Regions from separate parts of the Shewanella sp. 10B genome, predicted to be linked through region 2. Evidence: predicted binding sites of a transcription regulator. Region 2 holds the regulator's gene; the other holds the start of a gene.

The links. Region 2 encodes sigma-54, which starts transcription at its own class of promoters, with help from an activator protein. Its sites were predicted from a motif close to GTTGGCACGNNNNTNGNNT; they were not measured.
Region 1: M0415_RS19305 (DUF4097 family beta strand repeat-containing protein) is a predicted target of sigma-54. The motif match lies at 4,821-4,839, and genes of this name have one in related genera.

What each region holds. Positions count from the first base shown of each region.
Region 1 covers NZ_JAMDJO010000009.1:31,376-38,943, reverse strand. Annotated here, with positions in the region: gene M0415_RS19325 (S9 family peptidase) at 1-1,188, shown strand, start outside; gene M0415_RS19320 (GIY-YIG nuclease family protein) at 1,199-1,642, shown strand; gene M0415_RS19315 (hypothetical protein) at 1,837-2,346, opposite strand; gene M0415_RS19310 (SIMPL domain-containing protein) at 2,954-3,679, shown strand; gene M0415_RS19305 (DUF4097 family beta strand repeat-containing protein) at 3,968-4,744, opposite strand; gene M0415_RS19300 (class I SAM-dependent methyltransferase) at 5,013-5,780, shown strand; gene M0415_RS19295 (M14 family metallopeptidase) at 5,805-7,568, opposite strand, start outside.
Region 2 covers NZ_JAMDJO010000002.1:727,038-734,605, forward strand. Annotated here, with positions in the region: gene lptC (LPS export ABC transporter periplasmic protein LptC) at 1-512, shown strand, start outside; gene lptA (lipopolysaccharide transport periplasmic protein LptA) at 499-1,050, shown strand; gene lptB (LPS export ABC transporter ATP-binding protein) at 1,047-1,778, shown strand; gene M0415_RS10800 (RNA polymerase factor sigma-54) at 1,884-3,359, shown strand; gene hpf (ribosome hibernation promoting factor) at 3,388-3,675, shown strand; gene ptsN (PTS IIA-like nitrogen regulatory protein PtsN) at 3,678-4,121, shown strand; gene rapZ (RNase adapter RapZ) at 4,118-4,972, shown strand; gene M0415_RS10820 (HPr family phosphocarrier protein) at 4,959-5,234, shown strand; gene mgtE (magnesium transporter) at 5,433-6,797, shown strand; gene M0415_RS10830 (molybdate ABC transporter substrate-binding protein) at 6,866-7,568, opposite strand, start outside.

The DNA of each region.
Region 1 (7,568 bases), on a different contig from region 2:
AAAGTAGCGATTAAGGATGCTGCCGATAAGTCCAAATGGCAGGAAGTGGTTGCCCATAATCCCAATGCGCGCATCGAAGACGAGCTGGTGCTGAAGGATTACCTGATTATTCAAACCCGCGAGAATGGCCTGACGCGCATTAAAGTGATGCCATTCAATGGTCAAAAGCCCTTTGAGCTAAGTTTTGATGAACCCGCCTATGTGCTGGGTTTAGATGTTAACGCCCAGCAAGATAGCGACAAATTGCGGATTTTCTACTCGAGCCTGACCACGCCCGAGGCGATTTATGAGTACCACTTAAGCAATCCCGATAGACGCGATCTGCTTAAGCAGGAACAAGTGCTCGGTGGCTTCGATGCCAGCCAATATCGCGCCGAACGTTTATTTGTCACCGCCCGTGATGGCGCTAAGGTGCCGGTGTCCTTGGTGTATCGTAAGGATAAGTTCAAGAAAGACGGCACCAACCCTCTGTACCAATATGGTTATGGTTCCTATGGTTACACTGTAGAGCCTGACTTTTCTTCGTCGGTGATCAGTCTGCTCGACCGCGGCTTTGTATATGCCATCGCCCATGTGCGCGGCAGCGAAATGTTAGGTCGCCCTTGGTACGATGCGGGTAAGTTGCTGAATAAGAAGAATACCTTTTATGACTTTATCGATGTCACCACCGCCTTAACCGAGCAAGGTTATGGCGATAAAAATAAAGTGGTGGCCTCGGGCGGCAGTGCTGGTGGGTTATTAATGGGCGCGATTGCTAATATGGCGCCTGAAAAGTACTTTGCCATTGCAGCACACGTGCCCTTTGTGGATGTGGTCACGACCATGCTCGATGAGTCAATTCCGCTCACCACCAACGAGTACGATGAATGGGGTAATCCAAACGAGAAGACCTATTTCGACTATATGCTCAGCTACTCGCCCTACGACAATGTTGCCGACCACGAGTACCCACACCTGTTGGTCACCACAGGTTTGCATGATTCACAGGTGCAGTATTTCGAGCCTGCGAAATGGGTAGCAAAACTGCGTGAAGTGCAAAATAAATGGTACAAACTGGACGATAAGGTGTTGTTATTCGACGTCAATATGGATGCTGGGCACGGTGGTAAGAGTGGCCGTTACCGCCAGTATCAAGACACAGCGCAGGAATATGCCTTCTTCTTAAGCCTGCTCGGCATGACTAAGTAGGCGCCAACGGGTGACCGATTTAGTGATTGAAGCCGCTAATTCAACTCCCTCGGCTAGCCCCTCCAAAGGGGCTAGCCAAGCGCAAGCTGTTAACAAAGCTCAGTTTTCGTGCAAGCTAGAAGCGCAAGGTGCTGAGCAAGCTGTGACTTCGGAGCAAGGCGCAACATCAGAGAGAGAACAAGTCTCGACGTGGCATCTATATCTCATCCGCTGCGCCAATGGCCACTTATACACAGGCATCACCACAGATGTCGCCCGCCGCTTTAACGAACATCAATCAAGCAGCCCAAAAGCAGCAAAGTACCTGCGCGGCAAAGGGCCATTAACCCTGATGTATCAAGAGCAAGTCGGCACCCGCAGTGATGCACTCAAGCGTGAAATCGCGGTTAAAAAGTTAAGCCGCAGTCAAAAGCTGGCAATGATTGAGTTTGGAATGATAGTGGGGAACGATTAAGCACAGTCATTTCAGTGACACGCAGCAAGTACGTCCTTGTATGCTCGACGGCGGCATCCATGCCGCCAACGGTCACCTCCATGTCAGTGCTTAATCCCGTTAAGCACGGAGTATCCTTTAGCTTGTACATGCCTCGATTCTGTTGTTAATTAGCAAATTTTAATAGCTGGTGCTTCGATCAATTCAGCGCTGAATTACATATTCGGGAAGAATGTCTGACAAAAAACAAATGACTCTTTATAAATAGATTCATATTCAATTTTTAATGTAGTGCCTTTCAAACTACTGAGGATGTCTTTTATTAGTGTTGCATTTTCTTTGTGTTTAGTTGTTGAAAAAATCCACTGCATTTGTCCTGGTAAAATTGATCCAGGTATACCAATAATATTGAAATGGAAATGACCAAAATTAAGCTGTGGAAATATTTCTTTGTAATCGAAGTCATCAAGGCTTAAAACAATACCGTTTTTTTCAAAAGAGACTGCTTTTATTATAGCTGGTCCAATTCCATCATTATTGATGTAAACGCCAGCACTATCTTGATGTGTCGAAACTAATACATGGCATGATAAATAGGGTCTTACTGTAAGTTTATTATGAGTTTGGGTGACTTTACCTTGCCAAATTGTTGTTCCCAAAGCCAGTATCGCTACGAACATTGACATGATGGCTATTACTATTTCTGCTGTTAACCATGACGGCATTTCTGATCCTAATTAATGTCTATTTAATTATATGAAACATATACCTAATAGTAACTTAAAACAACTTAGCTTCTACTTTCCCCTTGGGTTACCCACGTATGTTCATATAGTTTATCCTAAGGCGTTTTTTATTCTGCGTCAGATTGATTGCACTGATAGATATCCCATTCTAAGTATTCCTCAAAATGGATTGTGAGCTATGTTCGCGAGTGTAATGATACATCCATTATTAATCTCGGCTACGAAATAATGAAGGTTAGATCAGGTATTACTCGGCTATCAATGGTTGCACCAAATCAAGCATTGTTGCGCCAGTGACCTTCTAAAACATGGATGTTTTAGTAGAGCCTACAAGGACGTATCCACGGCGAGTCACTGGTGTAACAGTGCGAAAGCCTGCGGCAGGCAATTAGGGAATACGATAGCCAGAAGCCATGATGCCGCCCATTAGCCCCTCGAACCGTTACCGACGCTATTGGACAAAATTGAGTTTGAGAAAGTCTAAGACGTAGTATATCAGGTCGCCCACGACTAAATTTTGCGGGTGATGCTATGGCTTGTTACGTCATATACGGTATATTGTCAGTCCTGCTTACATGGAGGTTTTATGAAATATATTTTTTTGATTGTTTTGTTATTTTTGCCAACTTTAGCCCTTTCAAATAATAGCTTGCCGAATAATCGTCATATTGCTGTGGTTGGGACCGCTCAAATAACGGCAAGCCCTGATATTGCAGTGGTCTATCTTGAAGTGGAAAGCTTAAAAGCAACAAGTGCTGAAGCTAAAAATGATGTCGATGATAGGGTTAACAAGTTTTTGTCTGGCCTTGGTAAATTTAATGTCGATAAGAAAAATGTTTCAGCATCCTCAATCTCCACAGCGCCTGAGTACTCCTACGGGGACAATGAAAAGCGTGTGCTTGATGGTTATCGAGCAAGCCGTAACTTAAAAGTGACCCTCAATAACTTAGAGAAACTAAACGCTTTTATGGATTTTGCTCTAAGTGTACAACTTGATGAAATCACCCGCGTTGAGCTGAAGTCATCGAAAGAAGTGGAGCTTAAAAATGAGGCTAGAGCCTTGGCTGTCGCTGACGCAAAAGAGAAAGGAAGTTTATTGGCGAGTGCTTTTGGGGCGATGCTTGGCAAAATTTACAGCATTGGTTCCTCAACAGATGACAGCATTGGCCGTTATGGCGCTAATAATAGAATCGAGCGAATAGAGGTCACTGGTTCACGTTTGGGCAAACCTCAAGTGACTGGGCAATATCTGCAGGAGAATATGGTTTTTTCAGCTTCTATCAGTGTGGTATTTGATCTCGATGTGAAGTGATCGCTTTACTTCAAAAGCCAGCGATAGTTTATTGAGATACCAACAAATTTTGCTCCGAAAACAATTAGGTAAAACGTTACCAAAGGCTTACCTGAATTGAGCCTGAGAAAGTCTCAGACACAAAAAAAGATGCCACTACAAGGGGTTAGTGGCATAAAGTGCATAAGAATGTCCATGGAACGGTAACGCAAAAGGGGTGGGTAGAAGACTGACATTTGGTTGGGTACTGCAACATCAGTCTCTACGCCGGGAAGTTGGTGGAGCGGTAACGCTGTTGGTCTAACGGGCTTAGTGTTTGCTTACTGGGCCATCGATTTTATCGAAGCTCACATCCCCTGAACCTGCCGAGAGAATGGTTAAGCCCTTAGTGTTCACCACGTTGATATCGCCTGAGCCATCGTTGATGGTGACTGTGTTTTGCACATTGGCGACGTTGATTTCGCCAGAGCCGTCATCGATGGTGATGCTGCCTTTAATATCATTGACTTGGATGCCGCCAGAGCCATCGACAATCGCGAGGTTGCCGTTCACTTGGCTGACTTCAATCGCGCCAGAACCATCGTCGATGCTGACATTATTGCCGCCATGGATAACCAGTTCGCCCGAGCCATCCTTGACCTTGATATCCGCGGTCATCTTGTTGATCAAAATCGCACCCGAACCATCGTCAATGTCCAGTGCTAATCCTGCGGGGACTTGTAACTTAAGGTCGATATAGGGTGAGTAATTACTAAAGCTGCTATGGGATTCAAAGTCGGCCTTAAGCTGGGCTTTGTTGGCCTTTTTCTCAAGGGTAAGAATCACTTTGCTATCGTCATTGCTATAGATATCAGCGACTAACTTAATTTGGTTTAGGCCTTCGACGCCGATTATTTCAAGGCTGCCCGCACCGGTTTCGGCGACGAGCTCTTGCAGGTCTTGAGCATCGAGGCTGAGTTCACGTTGCTGGTGGTCTAAATCCGGCATGCCAGCGGCGTTCACATTGATAATGCAGCCAGTGAGTGACACGCCAATGGTAAAGGCGGCGACAAATCCGAGGGTGAATATAAAAGGGCGTAGTGACATTTTCTTCTTCCTTGTTATCGACACTCGATAAACTGCAGAGTGCGGAGTCTATGGCGATAAGTGCTATGTCGAGAGATAGCACATCCTATGCCAACTTTTAAATTCCTTAATTATCAGTTGAATACTTCAAATGTGTCCGCTTGGCCGTAGGCGGACATGTCCGCTGAATGAGTGATTTTTCCCAAAGAGTGGTGAAATTACTCACTTATTCGGTTAGCGTGTGTCCATTCAGCCCGCGTGGCTAACAGCATAACCAGAAAGGATTCATATGGATTACTTAACGACCAATAAAATCGCTTGGGATGCTCGCACTCGAGTGCATTTAACCTCTGATTTTTATGATGTTGAAGGCTTTTTGAGTGGCAACACCTCCTTAACGGAAATCGAATTAAATGAGCTTGCGGTGGCGGGTAAGAGCCTACTGCATCTGCAATGTCATTTTGGTTTAGATACCCTGTCGTGGGCGCGAATGGGCGCAAAGGTGACTGGGGTCGATTTATCCGAGGTGGCGATTGCTGAGGCGCGCAAGTTGGCGCAGCAGACGCAGTTGTCCGCCGAGTTTATCTGTAGCGATGTCTGCAACGTGGCGGGCAAGGTTGAGCCGCAAGATATTGTCTTTACCTCCTATGGTGCCATTGTGTGGCTGCCGGATTTAACGCTTTGGGCGCAGACCATTGCGGCGTGTTTAAAGCCCGGCGGACAGTTTTACATGGCCGAGTTTCATCCGGCGCAGCAGCTATTCGATGGGTATAGCTATTTTAATCGCGGTGAGCCAGACATAGAGCAGGAAGGGACCTATACCGATAATGCCGGCGATGAGCAGCAGACCTTAATGTGCTGGTCGCATAGCTTGTCTGAGGTGATCAATGCCTTGTTGCAGGCGGGCTTAGTGTTGGAGTTCTTCCACGAATTTGCGTTTAGCCCCTATAACTGTTTCGCAGGGCTAGAGGCGCAAGCCGATGGCCGTTATGTGCTAACACACCAAGGGCAACAGGTGCCCTTGGTGTATAGCATTAGTGCGCGTAAGCCTGCTTAATCCTTACCGTTTTTAACGCATGGATTAACGGCTACGGTAGACCGGATACTTAAGATATTGATTATCGTAGTAAGGGCTGCGCTCATAGAACCAGCGTAAGCGTGCCTCTGGATCGGCGGCAAACTCTGGGTTTTCCAGCGCTTTGTTAAATTCCGCCTGTAGCTTAGGATCTTCCTTAAGCATCTTGGCGGCCAGCGGCTCTACTGCGTAGTCCTCAATGTATTCGGTACGGGTAAAGATAGGGTTAAAGAAGCCCCATTGCAGTAACGAGTCCGGTGATTGTGGCTCGAGCAGTAAAATCGCCAGATCGCCTAAGGGTTGATCTGTGCTGATTTTCACTGTGCCCGCAGGCAAGGTGGTGGTCAGTTTCGCCAGTGTCGAGTCGGACTTCACCGTGAGTCTTCCTTCGAACGCCTTGGTATTAAACACCGGATTGCTCAGGCTGTATTGCTGCAGTTTAAGCTCTGTTGGCTTGCTTAAACGCGTCATCCGAATGCCGTGTAGATTTAAGCGGTCGATCACTTGTGTCCACTGGGCGGGAATATAGTAAGCACTCGGGCGAGTGACTTTAATATCGGGCACGGTTTCGGCAATCACGGGTAAATTCGGGTACAGCTTAGGCTCGCCCGTCCAACGCACAACCTCGGTGCCGCTAATCGGACTCTGCTCTAACTTGTAATCTATGCCTTTAAAATCCCAGCCTTTAGCCAGTGGCGCCGATTTCCACGTTAAGGTGATCAGTGGCGAGGCGCGGTATTTATCCTCTTGAATCGCACTCTTTAATTTTGTGGCTTGGTCGCCGACGGTTTTTAGGGTTTGCTCTAGCATCACATAGGTGCCAAGTACGCGCTGCTTAAAGGGTTTTAAGCTGTGGTTCTCAATTAAAATAGTCGGCAGATGGCGGGCGTCACCGTAACCATTAGAGAAACGTGGGCTAGGGTTCCACAGTGACATGCCTTTAGTGATATCGGTATTGTCGACGGCGAAAATCAGTGGACCTGGGATATGCCCCTGGGCGCTTAGCGCAGCTTCTACCGCTGGGCGGTAGCTATTTTCGAGCCAACGGAAACTGGCGGGGCTCAAGCCTTGGGCGAGGTTGTAGCCGAAGGTGATGTCGTACTGGTAGTCGATACCATCGGTGACATGCACATCGATATACAGATCCGGTTGCCACACATTAATCGCCCGCAGCATATGCTGCATTTCTAAGGTGTCGGCCTTGGCGTAGTCGCGGTTCAGGTTGAGGTTATTGGCATTGGTGCGCCAACCCATATTGACTGGGCCACGTTGATTAACACGGTTAAATTCGCCGCTGCGCTCATGGGCATCGACGCTAAACATAGGCACAAACAGCAAGTTAGCCTTTTCGAGCAGGTCACTTTTATCACCTTTGACTATATCCCGCAGCAGCATCATGCCGGCGTCTTTACCGTCGATTTCGCCCGCGTGGATCCCCGCCTGCACCAGAATCGTCGGCTTAGTGTTTTGCTTTAGACGTGCCGATTCGTTAATGCCTTCACTGCTGGCGACATACATCCAAATGTCGCGCCCTTGAGGGCTCTTACCTAGGCTGACTTTCTGCAATTTGGTGGTTTCGGCCGCCAATCGGTCGAGCCATGCGATGGTGTCGTCATAGCTTGGGCTTTCGGTGCCGTTGCTTTGCTCGAAGGGCGTCGCCCATTCGTTATCGGCGCTGAGTAACAACGACTCGCTGGCACCGTGCCACGTGATGCTCGGCGGTAGAATGGCGTCATTCACAAAGGTATTGGCGCGAGTCGGTGTCGCTGT
Region 2 (7,568 bases):
CGCTATATTGGCAAGTGCAGCAAAAACGCGGTGGCGATACGGATGACAGCTTGAACGTCAGCGACAGGCCCGATTACATTATCGAAGATCTGCGCAGCATTGAGTTTAATGAGCAAGGGCAAGTTAACAGTCGCGTCACGGCAAAGCACATGGAACACTATGAGCTGAAAAACCAAACCGACTTTACTCAGCCCGTCTATCTTGTCTATCCCGACCAAGGTAAAGCAAAATGGCAGATCCGAGCCGACCAAGGTCGACTCAATAAAGATACCGGCAAGGTTGTATTAGAAAATAATGTTATTATCGATGCCATCAGCCCTGGTGAACCCATACAGACATTGTCCACCAGTTTTTTAGAACTCGATCTCAACACTATGATAATGACCTCTGACCGCATCATTTACGTCACAGGGAAAGATTTTAATATTCAAGGGCAAGGCCTTTATGCCGACCTTAACGCGCAGGAAGTGCAATTGACCAGTCAGGTAGTAGGAACCTATGAAGCAAAATAACATATTACTTGCCGGCCTAATGCTAATCACCAGCATGAGTGCCTTCGCCAAGGTCGGTGACTTACAGCAAGAAGTGAAAATTAAAGCCGTCAGCCAAACTGCGGACATTAAAAATAACCAGATCATTTTCTTCGGTCCGGTTGAAGTCACTCAAGGCTCGATTAAAATCCATGCGGATCAACTACGTGCATTTTCTGCCGAAGGGGAAAACAGCAAGATTTTAGTGGCAACGGGCAACCCTGCGACCTACAGCCAAATTCTCGACGATGGACGCCCAGCGTCGGCGAGCGCCAAAGAAATTCGCTATGAAATGGCGACCCGCACCCTGACCTTAACAGGCTCAGCGACCCTAGACCAAGCGGGTAGCCAAGTGACGGGTAACCTCATCCGTTACGATATTATTCAGCAGAAACTGATCGCTGAGAGCACGGGTAGCGGTGATGATCGCGTAATCACCATTATTCAACCTGACAACTATCAGGAAGAACTCAAGAATCAGCCTGCGGACAAACCTGTGAAAAAACAGGATTCTAAATGACCCAAATCACCTTAAAAGCACAGAATCTCGCTAAGAGTTATAAGAGTCGTCAGGTTGTGAAAGATGTCAGCCTGACGGTGAAAACGGGTCAAGTCGTCGGCCTACTCGGCCCAAACGGTGCGGGTAAAACCACCACCTTTTACATGGTCGTGGGCTTAGTCAAAAGCGATAAAGGCCATATCTTTATCGACGATGATGATTTAACCGCCGATCCTATGCACCTGCGCGCTCGCAAAGGCATTGGTTACCTGCCACAGGAAGCCAGTATCTTTCGCAAGCTGACAGTGCACGACAATATCATGGCGGTACTGCAAACCCGTAAAGAGCTCAATCGCGATCAACGCGAAGAAGAGCTGGAACATCTGCTCGAAGAGTTCCATATCACCCATATTCGCGATAGCCAAGGCATGTCGTTATCGGGCGGTGAGCGTCGCCGCGTCGAAATTGCCCGCGCCTTAGCGGCCAATCCTAAGTTTATTCTGCTCGATGAACCCTTCGCCGGTGTCGACCCGATTTCGGTTATCGATATCAAGAAAATCATCGAACAACTCAAGAGCCGAGGCCTTGGGGTATTGATCACAGACCACAATGTGCGCGAGACTTTAGACGTCTGTGAACATGCCTACATTGTCAGTCACGGAAACCTGATTGCCGAAGGAACTCCCGCAGAGATCTTAGACAATCAGCAAGTTAGGGCTGTGTACTTAGGTGAACAATTCAGGCTATAGTTACTTAAACAGAGCCAATTAGCCTTGAATTTTGGCTTATCTGCGCCATCAATATGATAACAAGCGGCCTAAATTCAAAATAATAACGTAGGGATCAGCGGTAACATGAAAGCGTCACTCCAGCTCAAACTGGGTCAACAGTTAACCATGACGCCACAACTTCAACAGGCCATTCGTCTGTTGCAATTGTCGTCATTAGAACTGCAGCAAGAGATCCAGCAAGCCTTAGACTCTAATCCCCTTCTCGAGCTGGAAGAGGAGCAATTCGACGCGCCTACCGAACGTAAGCAAGATATCGCCGATACCGACTTTAGCGAAACGACAGCCCAGCCACAGGAACAAGACAATTCCACCGTGGACATTGCCGAGTCGTTGACCAAAGAATCCCTGCCCGAAGAACTACCCATGGACACCACTTGGGATGAAGTCTTTACCGCATCGCCAAACTCAGGTTCTGGCGCCAGCCGTGAAGATGACATGCCCTTCCAAGGGGAAACCAGTGAAGGCCTGTACGAACATTTAGAATGGCAGAAAAACCTCACGCCCTTCTCTGAAACCGATTTAGCTATTGCCACCGCGATTATTGATGCCATCGACGATCAAGGTTATCTGACTCAAAGTACTGAAGATATCCTCGAGGCCATGGGCAATCCTGAGATCGAGCTGGATGAAGTCGAAGCCGTACTCAAGCGCATTCAACACTTCGATCCCGTCGGTGTCGCCGCAAGGGATTTAAGCGAATGTCTGCTTATCCAACTCTCCCATTTTTCGCCGGATACCCCACACCTCGAAAACGCCCGTATGTTGATCAAAGATCATTTAGATCTGATCGCTGCCCGCGACTTTAGGTTGTTGATGCGTAAAACCAAGCTTAAGGAAGATGATCTGCGCGAGAGCATTGCCCTCATCCAAACCTTAAACCCTCGCCCCGGTTTGCTCATCACCCCTGTCGATGAAGAATATGTCATCCCCGATGTGTCGGTGTCGAAGAAAAATGGTCGCTGGGTGGTCGAGTTAAATCCAGACTGCATGCCAAAAATCAATGTTAATCAGCAATATGCAGCCATGGCGCGCAGCACCAAAAGCCAAGCCGATAGCCAATTTATCCGCGGGCATCTGCAAGAAGCCAAGTGGTTTATCAAAAGCCTTGAAAGCCGTAACGAAACACTGCTCAAGGTGGCAAACTGCATAGTGCAATATCAACAGGGTTTCTTCGAATACGGTGAAGAAGCCATGAAACCTATGGTCCTAAACGATATCGCCGAGGCGGTAGAGATGCATGAGTCCACCATTTCACGGGTGACCACACAAAAATACATGCATACCCCAAAGGGACTTTTTGAACTAAAATATTTCTTCTCAAGCCACGTCGGGACTGATGATGGCGGTGAGTGCTCATCCACGGCAATCAGAGCCTTCATTAAGAAACTGGTTGCAGCGGAAAACCAGAAAAAACCATTAAGCGACAGCAAGATGGCGCAACTTCTGGCAGAACAGGGAATTAACGTTGCGCGCAGAACCATTGCGAAGTACCGAGAGGCGATGCTTATTCCCCCTTCCAATCAGCGTAAAAGTTTATAGCCTAAAGTGGAAATCGGAGGACGTTTATATGCAAATAAACCTGAGTGGACACCATATCGAGATTACTGAATCGTTACGGGCTTATGTTGAGGAAAAGTTTTCAAAACTTGAACGTCATTTCGAACAGATCAATAATGTGCACGTTGTGCTCAATGTTGAGAAAATGCAACAAATTGCCGAAGCGAGAATCAACCTCACCGGTGGTGAAGTCTTCGCGACTTCAGAGCATGCAGATATGTATGCTGCCATAGACGTCCTGATCGACAAGCTTGATCGTCAGGTTATTAAACACAAAGAGAAGTTAACAAAACACTAGCAATGGAACTTCGTACCATACTGCGGCCGGAATGCACGACCTGCGCCACTCCGGGCAGTAAGAAAAAGGTACTGGAACTTATCAGCGACTTAGCCGCTGCCCAGTACCCCACCCTCTCATCTCAAGAGATCTTCGAAAGCCTAGTGGCGCGCGAAAAGATGGGGAGCACAGGTATAGGTAACGGCATCGCCATTCCACATGGTCGATTAACCGATATAACACAACCCATAGCCATATTGGTGAAATGTGAGGAGCCGATAGCCTTTGATGCTATCGATAAACAACCTGTCGACATTTTATTTGCGCTGCTAGTGCCTGCTGACCAATGTCAACAGCACTTAAGCACTTTGTCCTGCATGGCTGAAAAGCTCAGCGACAAGCAAATATTGAAGCAATTGCGCAAGACGCATGATGAAACGGAACTCTATCAGGTAATCACTGGATGAAACTGGTCATAGTGTCAGGGCGCTCAGGCTCAGGCAAATCGGTCGCACTAAGAGTGCTTGAAGATCTCGGCTACTATTGTGTCGATAATCTTCCTTTGCCGCTGATTGGCAGCTTACTCGAACAGCTCAAGGGCAGTAACGATCTCGTCGCCATCAGTGTTGACGTGCGTAACCTGCCGGAGCAAGACAAGGTACTCGTCAAACAGCTCGCCAGCCTGCCAGAGGGCACTGAACTTACCAGCTTCTTCTTAAACTCCAGCGATAAAGTACTGTTAAAGCGCTACAGCGAGACGCGGCGCTTACATCCCTTATCTAAGAGCCGAGTATCACTGCAAGAAGCCATTAAGCTTGAAGGCAAGTTGCTCGAGCCCCTGTCACAGCAGATGGATCACTACATAGATACCTCGAATCTGAATATCTATGAACTCAGCGACCAAGTACGGCAAATCCTGCTTGGCAGTGTCGATAAGGAACTGGTGATCAACTTCGAGTCTTTCGGTTTTAAGCATGGTATGCCAACCGAAGCCGACTTTATGTTTGATGTGCGCTTTTTACCCAACCCCCACTGGGAACCCGAGTTGCGCCCCCTCACAGGTTTAGATGAACCTGTGGCAGAGTTTTTAAATCGCCAGCCCTTGGTCAATAAGTTTATTTGGCAGATTGAGAACCTACTCGAAACCTGGTTACCCCACCTCGAGCGTAATAACCGCAGTTATCTGACCATTGCCATTGGCTGCACAGGCGGACAACACCGCTCTGTTTATATCGCCGAGCAACTGGCTAAACGCTTTAGTAACGGTAAACATCAAGTCAATGCACGCCATCGGGAACTGACAAATGCCAAAGCTTGAACGCCAGGTCACCATCTGCAATAAACTCGGCTTACATGCCCGCGCAGCAACTAAACTCGTGGTGTTGGCCTCAGAGTTTGATGCCAGCATTACGCTGATCCAAGGTGAAAAACAGGCCTCTGCCGCCAGTGTTTTAGGGTTACTTATGCTAGAAACCGGCATGGGTAAAACCATTACCCTGATTGCCGAAGGCCCAGATGCCGAGCCCGCGCTCAATGCCATTTGCGCGCTTATCGACGCTAAGTTCGACGAAGCCTGTTAATCGTATCGATATCTCTTCTCGATGATTCCTGCCGTTATTCAGCACCCCGTTTGGTTTTGATTTCAGCACCTTATACCAGTAAAACACATTTGTGACTCGACGCCCTCCCGTGCGCTCAATTACAATATACTGCTGCGCTTTGGCTTAAGCCCTCAACAGCCAAACGTCCCTATCCACCGTCGCCATCTTGGAGGAAACATGCCTGTAGAAGCCTCAGACAGCTTACAAGTCGAACAACGTCTCGACCAACTGAGCCATGCCCTCAATAGCGGTATGTTTGTGCATGTCAGGCAAATGCTGCAAAACATGGCGGCGTCGGATATCGCATTGATTTTAGAGTCCTCGCCCCCTAAAGCGCGGCAAGTGCTGTGGCAACTTATCGATCAAGACCAGCTCGGGGATATTCTCGATGAACTCAGTGAAGAGTTAAAAGATCCACTGATCCGCGCCATGAGCCCTGAGCGGGTAGCCAAGGCGACCGCCAGTATGGATACGGACGATCTCGCTTATATCCTGCGAAGCTTGCCAGATACGGTCTATAAGCAAGTATTACAGTCTATGAGCCTGCAAAACCGCCAGCGGGTCGAGCAAGCGCTCTCCTACCCCGATGAAACCGCGGGCAGCCTAATGAACACAGATACTGTGACCTTAAGGCCCGATGTGAATATCGATGTGGTGCTGCGTTATTTGCGCCAACGGGGCAACCTGCCCGACACCACTGACACCTTATACGTGGTGGATAAGCACGATCGCGTACTCGGCGGCGTCAAACTTGCGGATCTGCTCACCTGCGATCCCAATACTCATATCAGCAGCATTATCGATACCGATATCGAGAGCATTCCCGTGGGCATGTCCGACAGCGAAGTAGCACAGCTGTTCGAGCGCCATGACTGGGTGTCCGCCCCCGTGGTCGATAGTGAGGGCAAGTTACTCGGGCGTATCACCATCGATGACGTGGTGGATGTTATCCGTGAAGACGCCGAGCACTCCATGATGGGGATGGCGGGGATGGACGATGATGAAGATACCTTCGCCCCTGTAGTGAAAAGCACTTTCCGACGCTCGCTCTGGTTGACGATTAACCTGTTTGCCGCCCTGCTGGCAGCCTCTGTCAGCAATATGTTTGAAGGCACAATCGAACAATTCGCCACGATTGCGATTTTAATGACGATTGTCCCTAGCATGGGCGGAGTCGCGGGCAATCAAACCTTAGCACTGGTGATCCGTGGGATTGCCTTGGGTCATATTGGCCAGAGTAACGCCCGCTGGCTGATTGGCAAAGAACTCGCCATTGGCTTTTTGAACGGCCTCATGTGGTCGATTTTGGTGTTTATCGCGGTATTAGTTTGGAAAGACGATATGGCGCTTGCCAGCCTGATTGGCGGCGCAATGCTTATCAATATGACTGTCGCAGGACTGGCTGGCGCCAGTATTCCGCTGATCTTAAAGCGCTTAAAAGTGGATCCTGCGTTAGCGGGCGGCATGGTGCTCACCACAGTCACCGATGTGATTGGCCTGTTTGCCTTCTTAGGATTAGCGACCCTGTATTTAATGCACTAGTACTCAACCTGCTAAAACGAACAACAAAAATGGCGCCATAGGGCGCCATTTTAATAAGTCAATTAGCACTATTTTTTAGGCGGCTGAAAACCATAGCCCGTTAAAATCGCTTGCCCCTCAGGAGACAAAATAAACTCGGCTAAAGGCGCAGCTGCATTATTGGCATCCTTTAACACCAATAAGCCATAGTCGGCACCGACCGCTAGCTCAGGCGGTAAATCGACAATCTTGAGGCTTGGCACTTCTTTTTGTGCCAGCACCGCATTGGTGCAATAGGTTAAGAACACGTCCGCCTGCTTATTTTCCATCACCCAAGCATAGGGATTACGATCTTTCGGCGGTTTAGCACTTTCAGGCCCACCCGTTAGCTGCAAGGCTTTGGTTTCTAATGTGGTTTTTGCATTGGCTTTTAAGGCCTCGGCTTTCGCAAACACGGCCCAAGCATAATCCCCCGCGGGATCGGCTTTTGGCGTTGATGTGCCGACTTTAGTTTGCGGCGCGAGCATGGTATCTAATAAATTCGCACTGGTGAGTGGCACATCCGCCAGGGCAATGGCGCAGAGCTGGTTACGGGCAAACATTTGCACCTGTTGACCCACTCCCGCATCGACTAAGGCCTGCGGGTGTTTCATATTCGCCGAGGCGAAGATATCGACTCGCTCACCCTCTTGGATCCGCTTGAGTAATAAGCCCGAAGGCGCATACTGCGCTGCCACCTTAGCATCTGATTTCGCCTGATAAGCAGCAATAATATCGTTCATCGCCGCCTTT